Linked DNA regions of Novipirellula caenicola. The main gene of each other region encodes a partner of the protein of the gene in region 2 in a complex. Links are inferred from orthologs where the notes say so. Each region holds a gene or a part of one and is shown on either strand. Other genes may lie near its edges. The genes, in order: ABEA92_RS23515 and glmM.

Evidence for each region.
Region 1: the proteins of glmM (region 2) and ABEA92_RS23515 are in contact, whole or in part, in a crystal structure (PDB 7OJS), measured with the Bacillus subtilis proteins. The link is inferred for Novipirellula caenicola from one-to-one orthologs.

The regions. Positions count from the first base shown.
Region 1 is NZ_BAABRO010000015.1:46,985-56,195, reverse strand. What follows is about bases 3,564-6,445. They hold ABEA92_RS23515 (diadenylate cyclase), read right to left. Parts: upstream 5,646-6,445; coding sequence 4,482-5,645; downstream 3,564-4,481. Other genes in these bases: ABEA92_RS23510 (Rho termination factor N-terminal domain-containing protein), read right to left, coding at 5,800-6,096; ABEA92_RS23520 (hypothetical protein), read left to right, coding at 4,072-4,425; ABEA92_RS23525 (PAS domain S-box protein), read left to right, coding at 3,564-3,965. Also shown: more of ABEA92_RS23525, read left to right, coding at 1-3,563; ABEA92_RS23505 (carbon storage regulator), read left to right, coding at 6,682-6,903; ABEA92_RS23500 (TIGR03067 domain-containing protein), read left to right, coding at 6,973-7,530; ABEA92_RS23495 (Dps family protein), read left to right, coding at 7,840-8,331; glucans biosynthesis glucosyltransferase MdoH, read right to left, coding at 8,559-9,211. UniProt on the Bacillus subtilis protein: One of 3 paralogous diadenylate cyclases (DAC) in this bacteria, catalyzing the condensation of 2 ATP molecules into cyclic di-AMP (c-di-AMP). Upon expression in E.coli leads to c-di-AMP synthesis.
Region 2 is NZ_BAABRO010000001.1:108,024-117,197, forward strand. The notes cover bases 2,487-5,331. They hold glmM (phosphoglucosamine mutase), read right to left. Parts: upstream 4,663-5,331; coding sequence 3,310-4,662; downstream 2,487-3,309. Other genes in these bases: ABEA92_RS00385 (hypothetical protein), read left to right, coding at 2,487-2,999; ABEA92_RS00395 (phospho-sugar mutase), read left to right, coding at 5,040-5,331. Also shown: ispG ((E)-4-hydroxy-3-methylbut-2-enyl-diphosphate synthase), read left to right, coding at 1-299; more of ABEA92_RS00385, read left to right, coding at 414-2,486; more of ABEA92_RS00395, read left to right, coding at 5,332-6,857; ABEA92_RS00400 (ROK family protein), read left to right, coding at 7,127-8,191; ABEA92_RS00405 (3-hydroxyacyl-ACP dehydratase FabZ family protein), read left to right, coding at 8,358-8,786; ABEA92_RS00410 (enoyl-ACP reductase FabI), read left to right, coding at 8,819-9,174. UniProt on the Bacillus subtilis protein: Catalyzes the conversion of glucosamine-6-phosphate to glucosamine-1-phosphate. Glucosamine-1-phosphate is used for cell wall biosynthesis.

The DNA.
Region 1 (9,211 bases), on a different replicon or contig from region 2:
AGGCCTGCTCGCGTATCGCGAAGTACATGAACTTGTCGCGATGTTTGCTGGTCGAAATCGATGAAACAAACGAAACGGCCAAGGTGTTTCACGAACACGTTGCCGACGAGAGTCTTCCTAGCTTGGACGGGATTCATGGTCTTGCCGATTTCCACGACGACCACGAACGGGACGCTCTGTTAGCAGGCCAACCGCTCGCGATTGATGACTGCCAAAGCTCGTCGCGTCCCGCCGAATCGGTCGAGCGTTTTGCCAAGTTCAAAATTGGTTCGCTGTTCACCGCAACCTATGTTAGTGACCGAAGATTGAAGTTTGTGTTGGCCGCCATTCGCAGCGAACCCCATCATTGGCAAGCTGACGAAAAGGATTTTTTGCAAGAGTTTACCACCCGAGTTTACGCGAGACTTGAACGTGCCCGCGCCGAAGACGCACTGCGCGAAAGCGAAGAGTTTAATCGAACGATCATCGAGAGCAGTCCCGACTGCATCAAGGTGCTCGACTTAGACGGCCGCATGTTAACGATGAACTCCGCCGGGATTGCCTCGTTTGAGATCGCGGATTTTGAGACATTTCGTGGAAAGCGTTGGGAAACGTTGTGGCCTGCCGAAAATCAGTCCAACGTGCTTCAAGCCATTGCCGATGCCATCGACGGCGGCACCGGCAGCTTCCAAGCGTATTGCCCCACCGCAAACGGAACGCCTAAATGGTGGGACGTGATCGTCACGGCGGTCCGTGGTGTATCAGAACAAATTAAATTTCTCGTCGCGGTTTCCCGTGACATTACTGAACGAAAACGCTGGGAATTGGAACTTTCCGACCGCGAAGCGCACCTCCGCCGCGTGATCAACAATCAACTCGGACTTGTTGGCGTGATCGGAAGCGATGGCAAGCTATTAGAAGTCGACGATCGCTCGATGAGCATTGCTGGGCTCCGCCGTGAGGATGTGATCGGAAAACATTTTGCCGAATGCGCTTGGTGGACTTACGATGACTCGGTCGCCAACCAAATGCGAGACGCGATGGATCGCGCGTTTGCGGGGGAAACGGTGCGGTTTGATGTCGGATTGTATTCCAAGGAAGGCAATCCGCTGATGATCGATTTCATGATGGCACCGGTCCAGGATGCCAACGGAAATATTGAGTACCTGATTCCCTCGGGCGTCGATATCAGCGAACGCTATGCAGCGCAGATGCGATTGATCGAAAGCGAACGCCGAATGTCGATGGCGCTCAAAGCCGGTGCGATGGCGGCCTGGGAATGGAGCGAGGAGAAAAGCGTTTGGGAAGACTCTGTGTTCCAACTATTGGGAATCCCTCGACGAGACAACCCATCAAGTGAACTGTTCTTTCAAAGCGTCCATCCCGACGACCTTGCGGCGCTTAAATCAATGTGGCGCCAGGCGACCCAAAAGGGTGATGCCTATGAAACCGAATTCCGCATCATTCGTCCCGATGGCCAAGTGATTTGGTTGGCGGCGGTCGGCACCATCCTGCGCGATGAACACGGCAAGGTGACGCGGATCCATGGGCTGAACTGGGACATCACCGACGCCAAGGAATCCGAACGTCGCATTCTCGCCAGCGAAGAACGTCTACGTTTGGCACTAAGTGCTGCGGAGCTGAAACTTTGGCAATGGCACATCAATGCTGACAAATTCTATCGTTCCGGTGAATTGAGCAAACAATCGGGAATGGAATCCGCCAGACCGCTCGGGGGACTCGCCGAGTTTCTCGATCTGGTCCATCCCGATGATCGCGATCATGTCGAACAGTCGCTGCGTCACAGTTTGCAGTCGGGCACGCCGTATCGTTGCGAATACCGCATCCGACGATCCTCCAAGGCCTATCGCTGGGTGATGTCGCTTGCCCATCTTTCCGTCAAGGACAGCGATTCGCCGCTGCAAATGATCGGAGTCGAACTTGATATCACGACTCGACGTGAATCCGAAGAAGCGATCAAGTTGGCTCTCGAGAACCTCGAGAGCAGCAACACAAAACTACAGGGCATTTTCGATGTGACTTTGATCTTCGTCGGCGTCATCGACCTGGACGGTTACGTCAGCGAAGTCAACAAGACCGCTACCGCGGGATGCGGATACACTCGCGAGGAAATCATCGGCAAGAAGTTTTGGGAATGTCCGTGGTGGCGTCGATCGGCCAAGGTACAGTCGGCAATTCGTGATTCGTTTCAACGCGCCGCCGCAGGTGAAACGCTTGAAATGGAATTGGATTACTGGATCGCCGACGGATCCAAACGTGTCTTTCAATTCCGAATCGCCCCAGCTCGAAACGACAAAGGCGAGGTGACCTTTGTCGTGCCCAGTGGCGTGGACATTACCGAGCGAAAACGAAATGAACGCGAGATCCGCCTCAGCGCTCAACGATTGAGCGTGGCAGCCAAGGCGGCCGGTTTTGGCATGCTGCACGTCGATTTGCGTTCTTCGAACGTCATGTTTTCACCCGAGTTCAAACGAATTGTTGGCTACCCAGAAGATCACGCGTTCCAGATCCAGATGAACGAAACGCCTTCGTTTGTCTACCCCGAAGACGCGGCGGCATACCAGGAATACTTCCAGCAGGCCGCGCAAACACGACGAAAACTGATGACGCCGCTTGACCTTCGCGTCATCCGGCTCGACGGGGAATTGCGCTGGGTGCGTTTGCAAACCAAAACGCTGTGGACCAAAGGCAACCAAGGCAACAAGCGACCGTCGCAAATCATCGGCACGCTGCTGGACATCACCAATCAACACGAGTTCGAACAATCGCTCAAAGAAGCACGTGAACAGGCCGTTGCCGCAAACGAGTCAAAGAGTGCGTTTTTGGCCAACATGAGTCACGAAATCCGTACCCCGATGACCGCGATCCTCGGCTATGCCGATTTGATCGCCGAAAAGGTCAACGACGACGAAACGCTCTCGCACGTTCGTACGATCCGGCATAACGGTGGTTTCTTGCTGGATATCATTAACGATATTCTTGACCTGTCGAAAATCGAAGCGGGCAAATTTGAAATCAGCCAACAGCGTTTCGCTCCGAGTCATTTGGTCGAAGACGTTCGCTCGATCATGGAAGTCCGTGCGACCGAGAGCAACCTTGAACTCGATGTCGAGTATCACGGGAAAATTCCTGCCGAAATCACCTCCGACCCTAAGCGATTGAAACAAGTCCTGATTAATCTAGTCGGTAATGCAATCAAATTCACTCCCGCAGGCATGGTGAAAATCATTGTGCGATACATCGACCAGCAACACGATCGTGGAAGATTGCAGTTTGAAATTGTCGACTCGGGTATCGGCATGAGCCGGGAACAGCAGCAGCGATTGTTCCAACCTTTTTCGCAAGGCGACGGCAACGTCAACCGCGAATTTGGCGGCACCGGTCTCGGGTTGGCGATCAGCAAACGGTTGACCGAGATGTTAGGGGGTGAAATCTCGGTCGAGAGCGAATTGAGCAGAGGCAGCAAATTTACCGTCTCGATCTCCACCGGCGACATTGACGACGTGCAAATGATCCAGCCCAAATTGACGACCGAACCGGTGGCCAGCCCCACGCCTGCCGAAGCGATCCGCTTGGACTGCCACGTCTTGGTCGTCGACGACCGCCGCGACATTCGTTTTCTCAGCAAATCGTTGCTGAAAAAAGCAGGCGCCAAAGTCAACGAAGCCGAGGATGGCGAAGTTGCGATCCAAATGGTGGAGGAAATGGTCCAAAAAGGCCGCTCCTACGATTTGATTCTGCTGGACATGCAGATGCCGCGACTCGATGGATACCAAACCGCCGAGCGGCTCCGTCGACTCGGATTCGACGGTCCCATCATCGCATTGACCGCCGACGCGATGCAGGGGGATATGAATCGGTGCATCGAAAGCGGCTGCAATGATTACCTGAGTAAACCGATCAACGTCCAACGATTGACCCAAATGGTGCACCGCTTTACCAGCGGAGCTCACGAAACCCGTTGAGCTACGGCACACGGAATGCAGCAGGGGGTGAAACCCGCAAATCACCAATTACACTGAAGCTCTACACTATCTCAAGGCCGTTTCCAGGCCGTAAGCGAAAAAGGCGATGCTGACACCCGAACAAAAAAAACGCTTTCAAGAAGCGATCGACCGTGTGGGAGGCGACTGTGAATTGCTGGTTACGATGGCAGCGCTGGTCAGCGAGGATGCTCCGCAATTGGTCAACGATCTCGAACATCATTTCGAAAACGACCAACTCCAGGACGCTGCCGCCACCGGGCACAGTTTGAAAGGATTGCTGAGTACCTTCGAGACCGGAACTCCCGTCAAAGAGCTGCAAATGGTGATCGACGCGGCCCGGGCCGGCAATCGCGAACGTGGCAATGCGCTATGGTTGGCTTGTAAACCTGCGATCGAATCGTTGACTACCTCGATCACGGCATTGACGGTCAGCAACTAGAGCGGTTCAAACCGGGCATACAAATCGGATCGATGATCTCACCGAGCATTCGTCCGTCATTTTTTGCGAACGATCACATCAACCCACCGAGGTACGATCTCGTTGACACTCAATTCGCTCGGGACGTTGGTCAAGGCCTGCTCGGTGGACAACCGCTTCGGGATTCCCAATTGCACATCCTCGAGTTCCAACGAGACCGTGATTGCTGAAACGTCAAGAATTTTGAATGCTTTATCCGATCCCACCAACGTCACCTCGGCATAACTTGATCGCGGCTCGGCGACGACCCAATCAGCGGCCAAATTTCGATATTCGATCGGCACAATGATCGTTCGCTGTAGCGTGGCCGTTTGATACGCAAACAAAATCCACAGCAAAACCGCCAGCGACAGCGACGCGAACCCCATGAACCATCGGTCCCATCCGCTCTCGCCTCGCAAATCGTTCGTCACGGTCTGGCTAGCCAAAAATTGCTCGAGCCTTTGAGCCAAGCCTGCGGGATCGACCTCGGTCAGTTCGCCGCCATGCGCGGTGGTGATCGTCCCACGTTCTTCGGAGACGACAACCACCAAGGCATCACAGCACTCGGACAATCCCAACGCAGCGGTATGACGAGTTCCGCTGCCTTGCACTTTCGTCAAATTGGACGATAACGGCAGATGCAAACTTAGCTGCCGTATCCGCGAATCTTCAATCAACACCGCACCATCATGGCCGGGTGATTGGGGATGAAAGATGCTCAACAGCAGCGGTTCACTGATCTCGGCATCCACCAACACGCCACCACGCATGTGCCGGGTCAGCGGTTCACGGCCTGGGAACACAATCAAGGCACCGATCTGATCACGAGCAAGCGCCGCCACTGATTCGACAATCGTATCGATGATGCCTGAATCGGATGAGTCATGGGTGCCCTGCCGTAGCCATCGTGACGACACCAGCCGCTCGATGCCGTGCCGAATATCCTGCTGAAAGATCACAATGATCGAAAAGAGGATCGCGATGATCCCGTACTGGAAAATCATCGTGGTCAAATACATTTCCAACCACCCTGCTAAGACATACAGGGCGGCCAACAACGCAATCATCACCCCAAGCGACTGGGTTGACCGATGTCGTAACCAAACCAAGCCAACGTAGATCAATAGCGTCACGATACCGATGTCCAAAGCATCGGCTAAGCGAATCTGCTCGATCAATTCATTCAAATGACGCCGCATTTAAACTCACTTTGCGTGATCACAATCGTGTTCTTACTGACCGGTTGGGTCTTGCATTTCAAAACGAAGGTCGTAGCGGTCTTTATCCAAGACCTTCGCCACGACCTTTACTACCTCGTAACCGAAAGTTGCCGCGGACGCGTGCCGCGGCGATCTAGCGACGACTTCGAATCGCGTCGATCAAATCGGCCTTGTTCATTTTGCTGCGTCCCGAAATTTCCAGGTCCGCCGCCAAATTCCTCAGTTCATCCACCGTACGCTCTTCGAGTCGTGTGTTGGGGTTCCCCGTGCCTTGCGTCTTTTGATTCGGAGTCCGGCCTTCGTGACGACGTTGTTTATTGACCGTCCGCGCGGCCACCTCTTCGGCATCGTCCTCGGACTTGCCACGTTCAAGTTGACTCTGCTTGATGTGATCGTACTGTCGTTCGTCTTTATCAGACCATTTAACCATGATCGCCCTCCCTCGCCATTGATCTTGTCAGCGGATGTTTGATCGGATTTCCCATCGGGTGCAAGCTCGCATCCGCGACATCACTTTGAAGCATGGATCCCAGGAAGCAGGGAGCCCAGTGAAACCGTGGACGCGTTCAAAGAAAAGCTGTGACGCTGATTGCTTGATGCTAGCCCCGCAAAGTCAAAGATGCATTTTGCGTGCCATGCGAATCCCCCCGCAAATCCATAGAGTCCCCCTTCATTCGTCGCTGCAATGGGACATCGATGGATGAGTCAGGGAGACTAATTTGAATGTGGGCAAGGCTCAGCACGACCAACCGGCGACAGACATGGACGACCACTTGGTATTGAAGTGATGTCCGATCAACCCGCTTGGCAGACAAACGCGACTTTTCACATCACGACCAAGCAAAGCGATCTTGGCAAATCCCACAAAAGCACGCGAAAAAGCGTGTTTGTCGGCAAAAAATCAGCGTCTGCCTCTGTCAACCCTCTTGTGCGGCACGCCAAGTGCTGATTCGGATGACCACGCAAATCAGTAGTAACTAAAGGATTTTTTAAACACAACTTCAAGGATGAAATCATGTTAGTTCTTAGCCGCAAATCAGGTGAATCGATTCGACTTGGCGACGACATTGTCCTGACCGTCCATCGCACTCAAGGCAATCGCGTCCAACTCGCGATCGAGGCTCCACGCGAAGTGCCCATCCGGCGTGCAGAACTTAGGTCAACGCCGCGAACTGGTTCGCCGCGAGAAAACGTCTCGGTCAGTCGCTTGCAAGACTACCTGCGCCGATCCGCTTGAGCTGCTGCGTTTCGAGCAACAGCGAAACCCTGTTCCTTAAAACCACCTCTTCTATAAAACGAGAGAACCATGCGTTACACCATTTTGATGGCAACGGCGATCGCCGTGGGCATTTCTTTTTCCGCGACGAGCCATGCGGATGAAAAATCGAGCGACACCGCAAACGAAAGAATGCAAGGCAGATGGAAAATCGTCGAAGGCGTCAACCAAGGACGTGAACTATCCAAACAAGAACTCGACGGCAGCACCGTGTCGGTCACTGCTAACTTGATTGTGACCTACGACCGTGATCAACAACAACGCTTCCAAGCCGTCTTTACCGTCGATGATTCTCAAGACCCGATGCACATCACGATGACATCGGTTCCCGATACGGCGCGTCCCAGCGAAGTCGCTCGTGAAAAGCAGGACCGCCCAGCGGATCAAGCCCAGGAAACGATGACGTCAGGCATCCTGAAATTCGATGGCAAAAACCGCTGGGTTTTGTGCTATGCGTTGCCCGGTGCCGAGCGACCTACGGAATTCAAATCGCCCAAGGGTAGCAAGATCATGCTGTTTACCCTGCAAAAGGACCAGGGCGATCCCGTCCCCGGACTCGGCAAAACGATCGAAAGCGAAAAAGAATAGCGAGGGGATCGCGAACCATCAGCGAGCCGGTCGCGAGCGAATCGGCTCACCTGGCTTCTCGCCTGCGCGTTTTATGACCAGCTTGGCTGCTCCGCATCCACGCCGGCTTGAATGCCTAAGAAATTGCACTAAGACTCGGCAAGATTGCGAGGACTGAAATACGCCACCGCTGCCTCTGTGGCGGTCGCAATCGAGTTGGTCCAAAGTTTGCTTTGAATTCACGATGTTCACTCAGGTGTGAATCGCCAGCGGACGGGGTATCCCCCAGCCGGGCGTTCCAATTAATAACATCATGAATTCGAAGAAACCATGGCTACTGACACCCAATCTGTTTTCAAACGAGACATTCTTAGCGACAAGAACAACGACAAAGTTTGTGGTTTATTGCAGCAAAACTTGGTCAACTTGATCGATCTTGCTCTGACACTAAAACAAGCCCATTGGAATGTCGTGGGCCCGAATTTCCGCAGCATTCATCTGCAACTCGATGAAATCATTGCGACCGTTCGTGAAGCCAGCGACGAGGTCGCCGAACGGATCAGCACCTTGGGCGTTGTCCCTGATGGACGCGCCGCCACCGTCGCGGAATCGAGCGAATTGTCCACTTACCCTCGCGAATTCGTTAAGTTCAGCGAGACGGTAACGCTGTCGGCGGACGCGGTGAAAACGACGATCGATTCGCTACGCAGTGCGATCGAAAAACTTGGCGATCTCGACCCGATCAGCGAAGACATGTGTATTGGCATCTCCTCAGCCCTTGAAAAGCACCTCTGGATGCTGCAAACCCAAGAAGTGGTTTAAATCGCCAATCGCATCGCGAGCGAGATGGCCGGTGCCACACCGGCCATCGCTTTTCGGGCCATCGCTTTTCGGGCCATCTGACTTACTTGGCACGAGCCATACGGCATTTCTAGCAGGGGCGGCACAACGCACTCGGCCCTAACTGCCCTAGGCTCACTTCGCCCCACGTTGGCCCCCACGCTGCCCCCTCACGTGTTGGCCTTCCCCTCGTTGACCTCGCGGCTGGATTACTTCGATTGCGACTCGAGGTGCAGCGCCATCAACGTTTCGGCATCGGCCAAGACGGCCGCACGCGACTCTTCGGGGATCCCCGCCATGCCACTTGTACTCCATGCGGCCTCGATTGCCTTTCGCTGATTGGTCGGCATTGCAATGTTCGCCTCGCTGGCGAGCTGAATGCGACGATGCAGTAGAAAGAACTCGGGATCAAAGATCACTTGCTCAAACAATGAATCGCTGAACAACGACTTCGCAGCAGATTGACTCAGCGCATGCTCGTGATCTCGCTTTAGCTGACTCGGCGATGTCTCTTCAGGAATCATCAGGATCCGGTAATCGCGTAACACACAGCCAAGCCACTGGCTGCCCATCGCGACATCGATCGGAATCGACAGAATCAAACCGGCCAACAATGGCGAAAACCAGATCAGGAACGCTGGCGCATAAATGGCTAGCGCCGCGGTAACCCCGATGCTTAGCAACGTGACAAAGCCAAACCGTTTGGCCGCGTCCCGCCATGCGACCCCTTGCTCGTCCCGCGTTTGCGCGCCCCATTTGACGTTCGTGCCTCGCAAGGTCGCCAACACGAATCGGCTGTGATAGATCGCCATGATTGGCGACAACAACACCGACGCCACGACTTCAACCGCGACGCTGGCCA
Region 2 (9,174 bases):
CGCTGAACATCATCAGTTGCCCGAGTTGTTCGCGAGTCGAAAACGAAGCGTTCATTGAACTGGCCGCCAGTGTCAAAGAAATGACTGAATATGCCAAGAACCACGCGATCACCATCGCGGTGATGGGATGCCGGGTGAACGGGCCGGGCGAAACCGATGACGCTGATCTCGGACTATGGTGCGGCCCGGCAAAGGTCAATTTGAAACGGGGCACCGAAGCGCTCGGCGCGTTTGGTTATGACGAGATCTTGCCCAAGCTGAAGCAAGAACTCGACGAACTGATCGCCCGCAAAGGCTAACGAATCACGCCAAAGTTGCTTCCACGTCGGCGTTTTCGCCGACGCCCTTGTTTTTTGGCAATCTCCAGCCTCATGCGAATTCTTTCCGGTAAAATATCGGACAAGGAGAACGCAATGGGCAAATTAAGTTACATCTTGATGGGGCTTTCGGTTCTGGCCGATCCCGTTTTCTGTGCTCCGTCGCTTGCGGAATCCCCACCGATTTCGGATGACCCATGGTTTTCGGAGAACGATGAACGGCGGCCTCCTCAGATTCTGGCTTCAAGACCACAAGTTCGAATCGATTCAAAAGAATACGTGGCTACGGCGGCTGAATCCAAAGCGGTTGAAACGCTCGTTGATCGATTGTCGGAAATTGATCAGCCAGACTATGGTTTTGCGAATTGGATGAGTGGCAGTCAGTTTGCGCCCATTGGCGACACAGCAGAGTTTTATGTTGGGATCATCATGATTGATCACCAATTGAAAACGAATGACGTTTTAAAGCAACTCGTCGCGTTGGGGCCGAAGGCACTACCCGTGTTGCTCGAACGTCTTGCTGACGCGACACCGACGAAGCTGACAATGGAACACGAGGGGATGTTTGGTTCGCAATGGTACGGCCATGAGGTCCAGCTTAACCTCGCTCGTCCAATCGAGCAGAATGCGAAACAGACATTTGATAAATTCTTCAGCCAGGAAGATGCGTTACAAGATCAGCAACACGTTCCCAGACATGCAGTGACAATCGGCGATGTTTGTTTTGTCATCATCGGGCAGATTGTCAATCGAGGCTTTCAATCGTCTCGATACCAACCCACGGCATGCCGGGTCATTAATAGTCCCACGCATGTTCCGAAGATCGTTGAGGTTGTTCGTTCAATCTGGCACAGTCAGGATCCACCTCGGATGCTCTTTGATGCATTGCTAGATGATTTTTACACCGATCACGAGGGGTATACACAAAGCGGAGCAGCGCTGCGGCTGTTGTACTACTTTCCCAAAGAATCAGGAGAGTTAATCGGGCAACGAATTCGCAATCTTGATCTCAGCGCCCCCGAGGATCTTGAAACGTGGCAAAAAATCGAATTGAAAAATGGACTGAGCGCTGAAGATTTATTTAAAGCCGTAAGCACATCGAACCAATCTGCGGTGACCGAGGCGCTTCTCGACGCGGCAATGCGAGCCGAGTCACCTAATGTTGTCGCCGCTGCCATCAACGCAAACGTCATCGAACGTGATGAAGATGGAATCTTTAAACGCATCAGCGAAATGTTATCCGTTGCTCCGCCGACCGATCAGGGCCCGTTTGGTGGCCAATACGATTTATTGGTGGCGGCGGCACGCTACTACCCGGTTCGCTCTCGAGAACTGTTCGATCTCTATCGCAATCACAACACGCTGCAAACGCTGCGTTCTTGTATTCACGCACTGCGAGATCAAACCGGGCGAGAAAGTTGGAAGAGAGATTTTCTGGCCAGCTTGCTCGATGATCGCAGAGATACAGGATGGCGGTACGGCCCAGACTATGATCGCCAACCGCTTCGCATTTGTGATGAAGCCGCCAAGATTCTGGCAAACGACTTTCTTCCACACGCGTTGTTTGCATATGAAAAAAACGCCGCGTTTTTGGATCAGGAGATAGGAAAGATCAAACGCGTGCTCGCGGGCGAGGAAGGCGTCTCGTTTACTCGTTCTCAACCGGCATCCAGACCTGCAGATTTTCCCGTTCGCAAACCCGTTCATACGTTTCCGTTGAATGAACATGTATGGCGACTTTATTCGATCTCCGATCAAAATTCCATTTGGGTTGGCGGCCACAATGAGAGCATCGAAATTGCTACCAATTCGGGAACCATTATTCGACGAGTGCCAATGGAGCGTCCGGAAGGACAAGAGGGAAACTTACCCGGTGGCAAATCCGGACATTCCTACAGCTACTATGGCGGTGATGGAGGAAACGTCATCGAGCGGGACATTCGAACGGGTCGCGTGACCGCCGAGGTCAAAACGCCGTTCCACGATGGCTTGAAATTCGGTGATCCGTTTCAGATTAGGAACTTAGGTGACGTGACAATGTGCGGGGACGACTCGCAGTGGTTGATCGCGTGTACCGCAGACGGCTCACTACATCGCGTCGCAATCCGATCAGGCGAACATCAAGTCGAACATCGCTTCAAAATCTCAAAAACAGGATTCATACATCCTGAAGTGTTGGGATCTCGAAGTAGTTCGTCGGTGTTAATCGAAGGCGTTGGTGAAGACGTACCGTTTGATTCCCCGCTATTTTTATGGGATCAATCCACGCAAGTACTGCAGACTATCGAGAAAGCGCCAACGATGGGATGGTCCGCTTTTTGGGGAACGCTCGCATTGAATTCGATGAACGGTTATTGCACCGTCTGGAATCTCGAGAACGTTCAAGAAATTGAACTTCCATGGCGGGACGAACCCATTATTACCGTTGCCTGCAACGACGACCAAACGATCTTGTATTTGCTGCGAAAGGACGGAGCAATCGACGTGGTCCGAGTTGATGATGGGGTTACCGCAGTCCCGCTGCGAAGGCTGGCACCCGCAGTCACAACCCCGCTGCAGGGATCCCTGACTGTTTGCGATGACGGTCGACACCTACTGTGGCATGTTAATCCAGTTGACGAAAAGATTTCCGATTTCCCCGAATCCACAAAGACGATCGTCGCCATCTACGAGGCGAATTAGGGCAAGGAAATCGATACTTCTGGCTGAACGCCACCCCTGGTTCCTACGGTTCATGACGGGGAACCCAATGAATTGCAGGCTCCCATCTGCCGACCGCAATACGACGAGGCGGGAGCCTCGAAATTAGTTTCGAGTAGGGCCGGTTCCACCGGCCGTCGTTGATGGCTCGTTGAAATCGGCACTACGTTCTGCTGGCTTAATTTGCAAGTAGATCCCAACCGAAACTCTTGGCGAGTTTCGCTACGACGGGCTTTGCTACGACGGGCATGGCTACGAAGAGTTTGGCTACAACAATTTCTGCTCTGCCGTGTTACGAGAGTTCGGCCAATTTTGCTGCCGCGTTATCGCATAACGAACGGGCTTCGGTCTCGGATTCCGCTTCGGCAATCAAACGCACGATCGGCTCGGTGTTGCTGCCGCGGACCAACAACCATTTGTCGGGCCATGCCAATCGCAACCCGTCTCCGGTGCTGGCGGTTGCGTCTTGGTGAGTTGCAATCAGGGCATCGAACAGCTTTGGCAGTTTGTCCGCAGAGACTTCGGCTTTGGATTTGTGGATGTGAAGCTTTGGCAACGCATCGGCAAGTTCCGCCAAACTTTTCCCTGTGGCGGTCATCAGATCCAAGACTTGGGCCATCCCGACAAAACTGTCGCGAACGTATCCGACTCGCGGATCGATGGGACCACCATTGCCTTCGCCGCCATATTTCGCCTGTTTCGCGATCATCATGTCGGCGACATTGGCTTCGCCGACACTGCTGCGAAACGACTCAACTCCTGACGCGGCAGCCAATCGCTCGCTCATTCCGCTGGTCGCTCCGTTGATCACGATGGCACCCCGCGTCGATTCGTGTTGCATCGCTCGCTGCACACAAAGCGCCAACGTGTATTCTTCGCCGATATAACGTCCGTTCGCGTCGACCAATGCCAAACGGTCGGCATCAGGATCCTGACAGAACCCGACGCTGCAGCCATGTTGGCGAACCTGATCGGCTATCCCCGTCAAATTGTCGGCTGTAGGTTCGGGAACATGCGCAAAATTGCCGTCTGGGGTGTCGCCGACAATCACCGCATCACACCCGAGGGCGGCGAGCAATCGTTTGCCCAGCAATCCGCCTGCGCCATGGTTGCTGTCCAACAACACGCGGTGCTTTGCCTTTGCGATCGCCGCAACATCGACCGTCCGCAAAACCATGTCCAAGTGATCAGCATGGGGATCCGCGTCACTTGTTGCGGATCCGATTTTATCAAACGAGCACCAATCCGCTTCACCAGCCAAATAGGCATCACGGATGGACGCTCCGGTGACGGCGTCCAAAACGCGTCCGTCGGGCCCAAACAGTTTGATGCCGTTGTAGGGCGGAGGATTGTGACTAGCCGAGATTTGTACAGCACCCGCCGCGTTTCGCGTTCGCACCAACACGCCGACGGTCGGCGTCGCCGCGACATCGGCATCGATGCAATCGCGGCCACAGGCGGTCAATGCGGCAATAATCGCCTGCTTCAGCATGATTCCGCTGCTGCGACCATCACGACCGACCACGATCGGGCCGGCCGGCAATTTCGATGCATACGCCCCAACGAAACGAACCGCGACATCCGGCGTGAACGACTCGCCGACGATACCGCGAAGTCCACTGACGCTAATGATTAAATTGCTCATGAAGAAAATGTCTGCTTGATGGGAAGGAAAATTGAAAGGAAGCGTGTTAGTTTGTCGCCCCTCGTTGCCAGTGACCCTGCAAAACAAATAGAATCAGTTTCATCCAAGTAGCATCCACGCGGGTGGGCCAACCGATCGAGCTGATTCGGTCCCCAGTCACCACGAATGTCAATCGAGACCCAAAAGGCTGATCGAGGCTCGTAGGCTAATCGGGGCAATTTGGCAAAAAGGGGGAAACCGCAACGCCAAGTTTGCTGCGGGCAAACGACTCGTTCGGCTGACACGCGTTTTAGTTTGATTAGCTTAACTGCGAAACCAGCATGTCGGGCATCCTGTCACTGTTTTTTTGATTACTGATTACTTTTCCGGAGCGATTCGTGCAAGAACTATTATCCGCTGTTGAAACCGCTGCGAGCGAGTCCAAGATCAGCAAGTCTGCGGCTGGGCATCTTCGATCATGGTTGACCGAAGATCGTTACGCAGCGTATCGCGACGAAGTGGCCAAGCACATCCGCGATCAGCAGTGGCAAAAACTGGACGACGTGTTTTGGACCATCATTCCGTTTGGCACCGGAGGCCGCCGCGGCCGGATGTATCCGATCGGTTCGAACGCGATCAACGATCGCACCATCGGCGAAAGTGCTCAAGGGTTGGCCAACTACGTGGTCGATTACGCCAAACGCCAAGGACGCAGCGACCAATTGTCGTGTGCGATCGCCTATGACACGCGTCACCAATCACGCCACTTCACCGAGTTGTGCGCTGGGATCATGGTTGCCGCAGGATTCAAAGTGTATTTGCTTGACGATTACCGAGCGACTCCGCAATTGTCGTTCGCGGTGCGTCACAAGAATTGTGACTGCGGCATCATGGTGACCGCCAGCCACAATCCCCCAAGCGACAACGCAGTCAAGGTTTATTGGTCCAGCGGAGCTCAGGTATTGCCGCCGCATGACAAAGCGATCATCGAACAAGTGATGTCGTGCCAAGAGATCAAGGCTGTGCCGTTCGCCGAAGCATTGGCCGACGGACGTGTCGAAGTGGTCACCGAAGAAATCGACAACGCCTTTCTCGAAGCCGCTGCGGCCCAAGCCTTTGCAGGTCCGCGTGACGCCAAGATTTTGTACTCGCCGCTGCATGGCGTTGGTGCTGCCGCCGTGATGCCATTGCTCGAGCGAGACGGTTTTCACAGCGTCGAAGTGTATGGGCCTCATGAAGAACGAAGCGGCGATTTTCCCAATGTTCCCGGGCATGTATCGAACCCCGAAAACAAAGCGGTCTTCGACAAACCGATTGAATATGCTCAGTCCAAGGAACTCGATTTGATCCTGGCGACCGATCCGGATTGTGACCGCCTCGGCGTCGCCGCCCCCAAGACCACTGATGCGACGGGCCAATGGGGTACCTTTGACGGCAATCAAATCGGATCGCTGCTTGCTGATTATGTGCTCAGCAAACGCGAAGCCGCAGGAACGTTGTCCGCAGATCACTACGTCGTCAAAACGCTTGTTACCAGTGAACTGATCCGCCGCATCGCCGAAGATTACGGCGTCCGCTGTGTTGGTGACCTGTTGGTCGGATTCAAATACATTGCCGAAGTGATCGATCGCGAAGGCCCCGACCAATTCGTGTTTGGCACCGAAGAATCCCATGGCTATTTGGTCGGTCAATACGCACGCGACAAAGACGGCGCCGTCGCTTGTATGTTGATGAGCGAATTGGCAGCCGAGCTGAAAGCCCAAGGCAAAACGCTGCACGAGCGGTTGGCTGATTTGCACCGCAAACATGGCTACCACAAGGAAGCACTGATCAACCTGGTGATGGAAGGCAGCGAAGGCATGGCGGCGATGCAGCGGTTGATGAAAGCATTCCGCGAAACGCCTCCAAAATCACTGGCCGGAATCGCGGTCAAGCAGATCCGCGACTATGGCAGCCAAACAAAGTTGGATGTCGCAAGTGGCGAGAAATCGGAGCTTGCCGGCCCTCACGGCGACCTGATCATCTTGGACTTGGACGAAGAAGGAAACTACGTCGCAGCTCGCCCAAGTGGTACCGAACCCAAGATCAAGTTGTACGTGTTCACGCGTGTTTCCCCCGCCGATTCCCAAGACCTTGATGCAGCCGGTCAAACGATCGTCAAACGTCTCGAAGGCATCGAAAGCGACATGCGAGCGTTTGCGAAAGAGAACAGCTAACGCCGTAGCAACGGTTCGAAAGCGACGACCACAGTGCCACCATAGCGCCGTTCCGCTGACAACAGCGGAACGGCGCCAGCCCAATGCCATCGACTTTCATACTAAACGGGTGGTTTTTGTAGCGGAACGGCGCGAGCCGCCCGGTCAAAATCGAACCTTTTTATTCGCTACCACCGGGCGGCTGGCGCCGCGCCGCTGCGGTTCGCTGGTATCCTAAGTAGTGGGTTCCGCGTCGTTTCGCCCGACGAAATTTCATAGGAGGGTTCACCGTGGCATATTTTGTAGGCATTGATGTCGGAGGCACCACGTCGACCGTCGCGATCGGTGACGAGAACCGCGAAATCCTTAAAATCTCTGACCAATTTCCGACGCGGTCAACCGAGGGCCCGATCGCGACCGTCGAAGATCTCACCAATGCGGTCATCAGCGAACTGCAAAGTCTCAGCGGATCGCTCGCCGATGTTCAATCGGTGGTGATCGCCACTCCGGGACCGGCCACGCTTGATGGCGTGTTGTTGTCCACACCGAATTTGGCGCACCCGGATTGGGTTAACTTTGCGATCCGTGAAAACTTGCAAACGCGGTTGTCGGCTAGCGGCGGCAGCACCCCGATTCGCTACCTTGGCGATGGTCAAGCCGCGGCGTTGGGCGAGTATGTCATCCGCACTGAGAGTCTGCGTTGGGATGATGCTCCAGCGATCGATCCCAGGGACCACCAACCCGACAAACTGGATTCGTTGTTTTTTCTAGCCGTTGGCACCGGGCTTGGTGGCGGCGAAGTTTCGCGTGGCAAAGTCGTCCGAGGCCGAGAAGGTCGGGCCGGGCATGCGGGACATGTGTTCTTGCCATACGACGCGTTTCGCTATGACCATGATCGCCAATTAAAGGTTGGCAACGCCTACAGTACGGCCGAGTCGGCGATTTCGTTGACCGCACTAACGCATCAACTCGGTTACCGATTGTCGTTGCCGCAGTGGAGCGATCACCCGCTGAATTCGCTCGAATGCTCGATCAAGGACAAGGCCAAGCAGCTTCGTGAACTTGCTGCAGCCGGCGATCCGCTGGCCATCGAATTGTTTGATGATCAAGCTGCGGCATTGGGCGTGGCCATGTTGATCATCAACTACATCGGCGACTACGATCTGCTGGTCATCGGCGGAGGCGTCTGCGACTTGTCCGACGATCTGCGTCGCCGGTATGTCAAACAGGCCGAACTGGCCTATTATCGTCACGCCCTTGATGGGTTCCGGAACCTTACCGGATTGGCGTTTTCGCGGTGTGGTGACCAAGCGTCGGTGATCGGGGCGCTCGCCGAAGCGTACGAACTGGTTTAAATTCTGCTTCGTTGAAATGCGGCGGGTTGATGCGAGCGTCCCTTCGGTACCTCATTTTTGGCCCCTCGCGCTCACACGACGGCCGTTACGCCCCTCTTCCTCGGCTGTCACGCCCCGAGGGCAGCGTCCTTGTTTTACTGGTCGAATCCCCCTTTTTTGTTGCTTCATGACTATCGAACAAATTGAGAAATTGATTCCGCATCGGAAACCGATGCGACTTGTCGACGAAATCGTTTCGATGAGCGAAACCGAGATCGTATGCCGCAAAACGTTCAGCGAAGACGAGTTTTTTGTACAGGGGCATTTCCCGAACCACCCGATCGTGCCTGGTGTGATCCAGTGTGAGTGCTGTTTGCAAGCCGGTGCAATCCTGCTAGCTCAAATCGCCGAGATGGCCGAAGGAGCGGTGCCGGTGGCGACTCGCTTGGACAACGTCAAATTCAAAAACATGGTTCGACCAGGCGATACGGTGGAAATCCACGCGAAATTGGATGATCACGTCAGCAACGCATTTTTCTTGACCGGCAAAATGCTACTTGGCGGGAAAGTCACCGCACGATTAAACTTCGCCTGCACCGTTGCCACCCCCGGCTAATCAATCCGCACTCTCCACTCTTAGACGCCGCTGTGAATTCGACCAGTCCTAACGAACCCGTTGCTGATTTTCTGTCTCTTCGTGAGAAGACCATTTTGATCATGGGCGTGGCCAACAAAAAAAGCGTGGCGTTTGCCATCGCGAAAGTGCTGCGTGCTGCCGGAGCGAACGTGATCTACAGCGTGCGAAGCGAGTCGCGAAAAGAAAGTCTGAGCAAACTACTGAGTGGGGAAAAAGTGCTGGTATGTGATGTCGAGGACCAAGCTCAAATTGATCAACTCGCTACGACGCTTGCAGCCGACGGGGTCACGATCGATGGCTTGGTTCACTCGATCGCGTTCGCCGATTACCCCGAGGGCATTCGGCCGTTCCACGAAACCACGCGTCG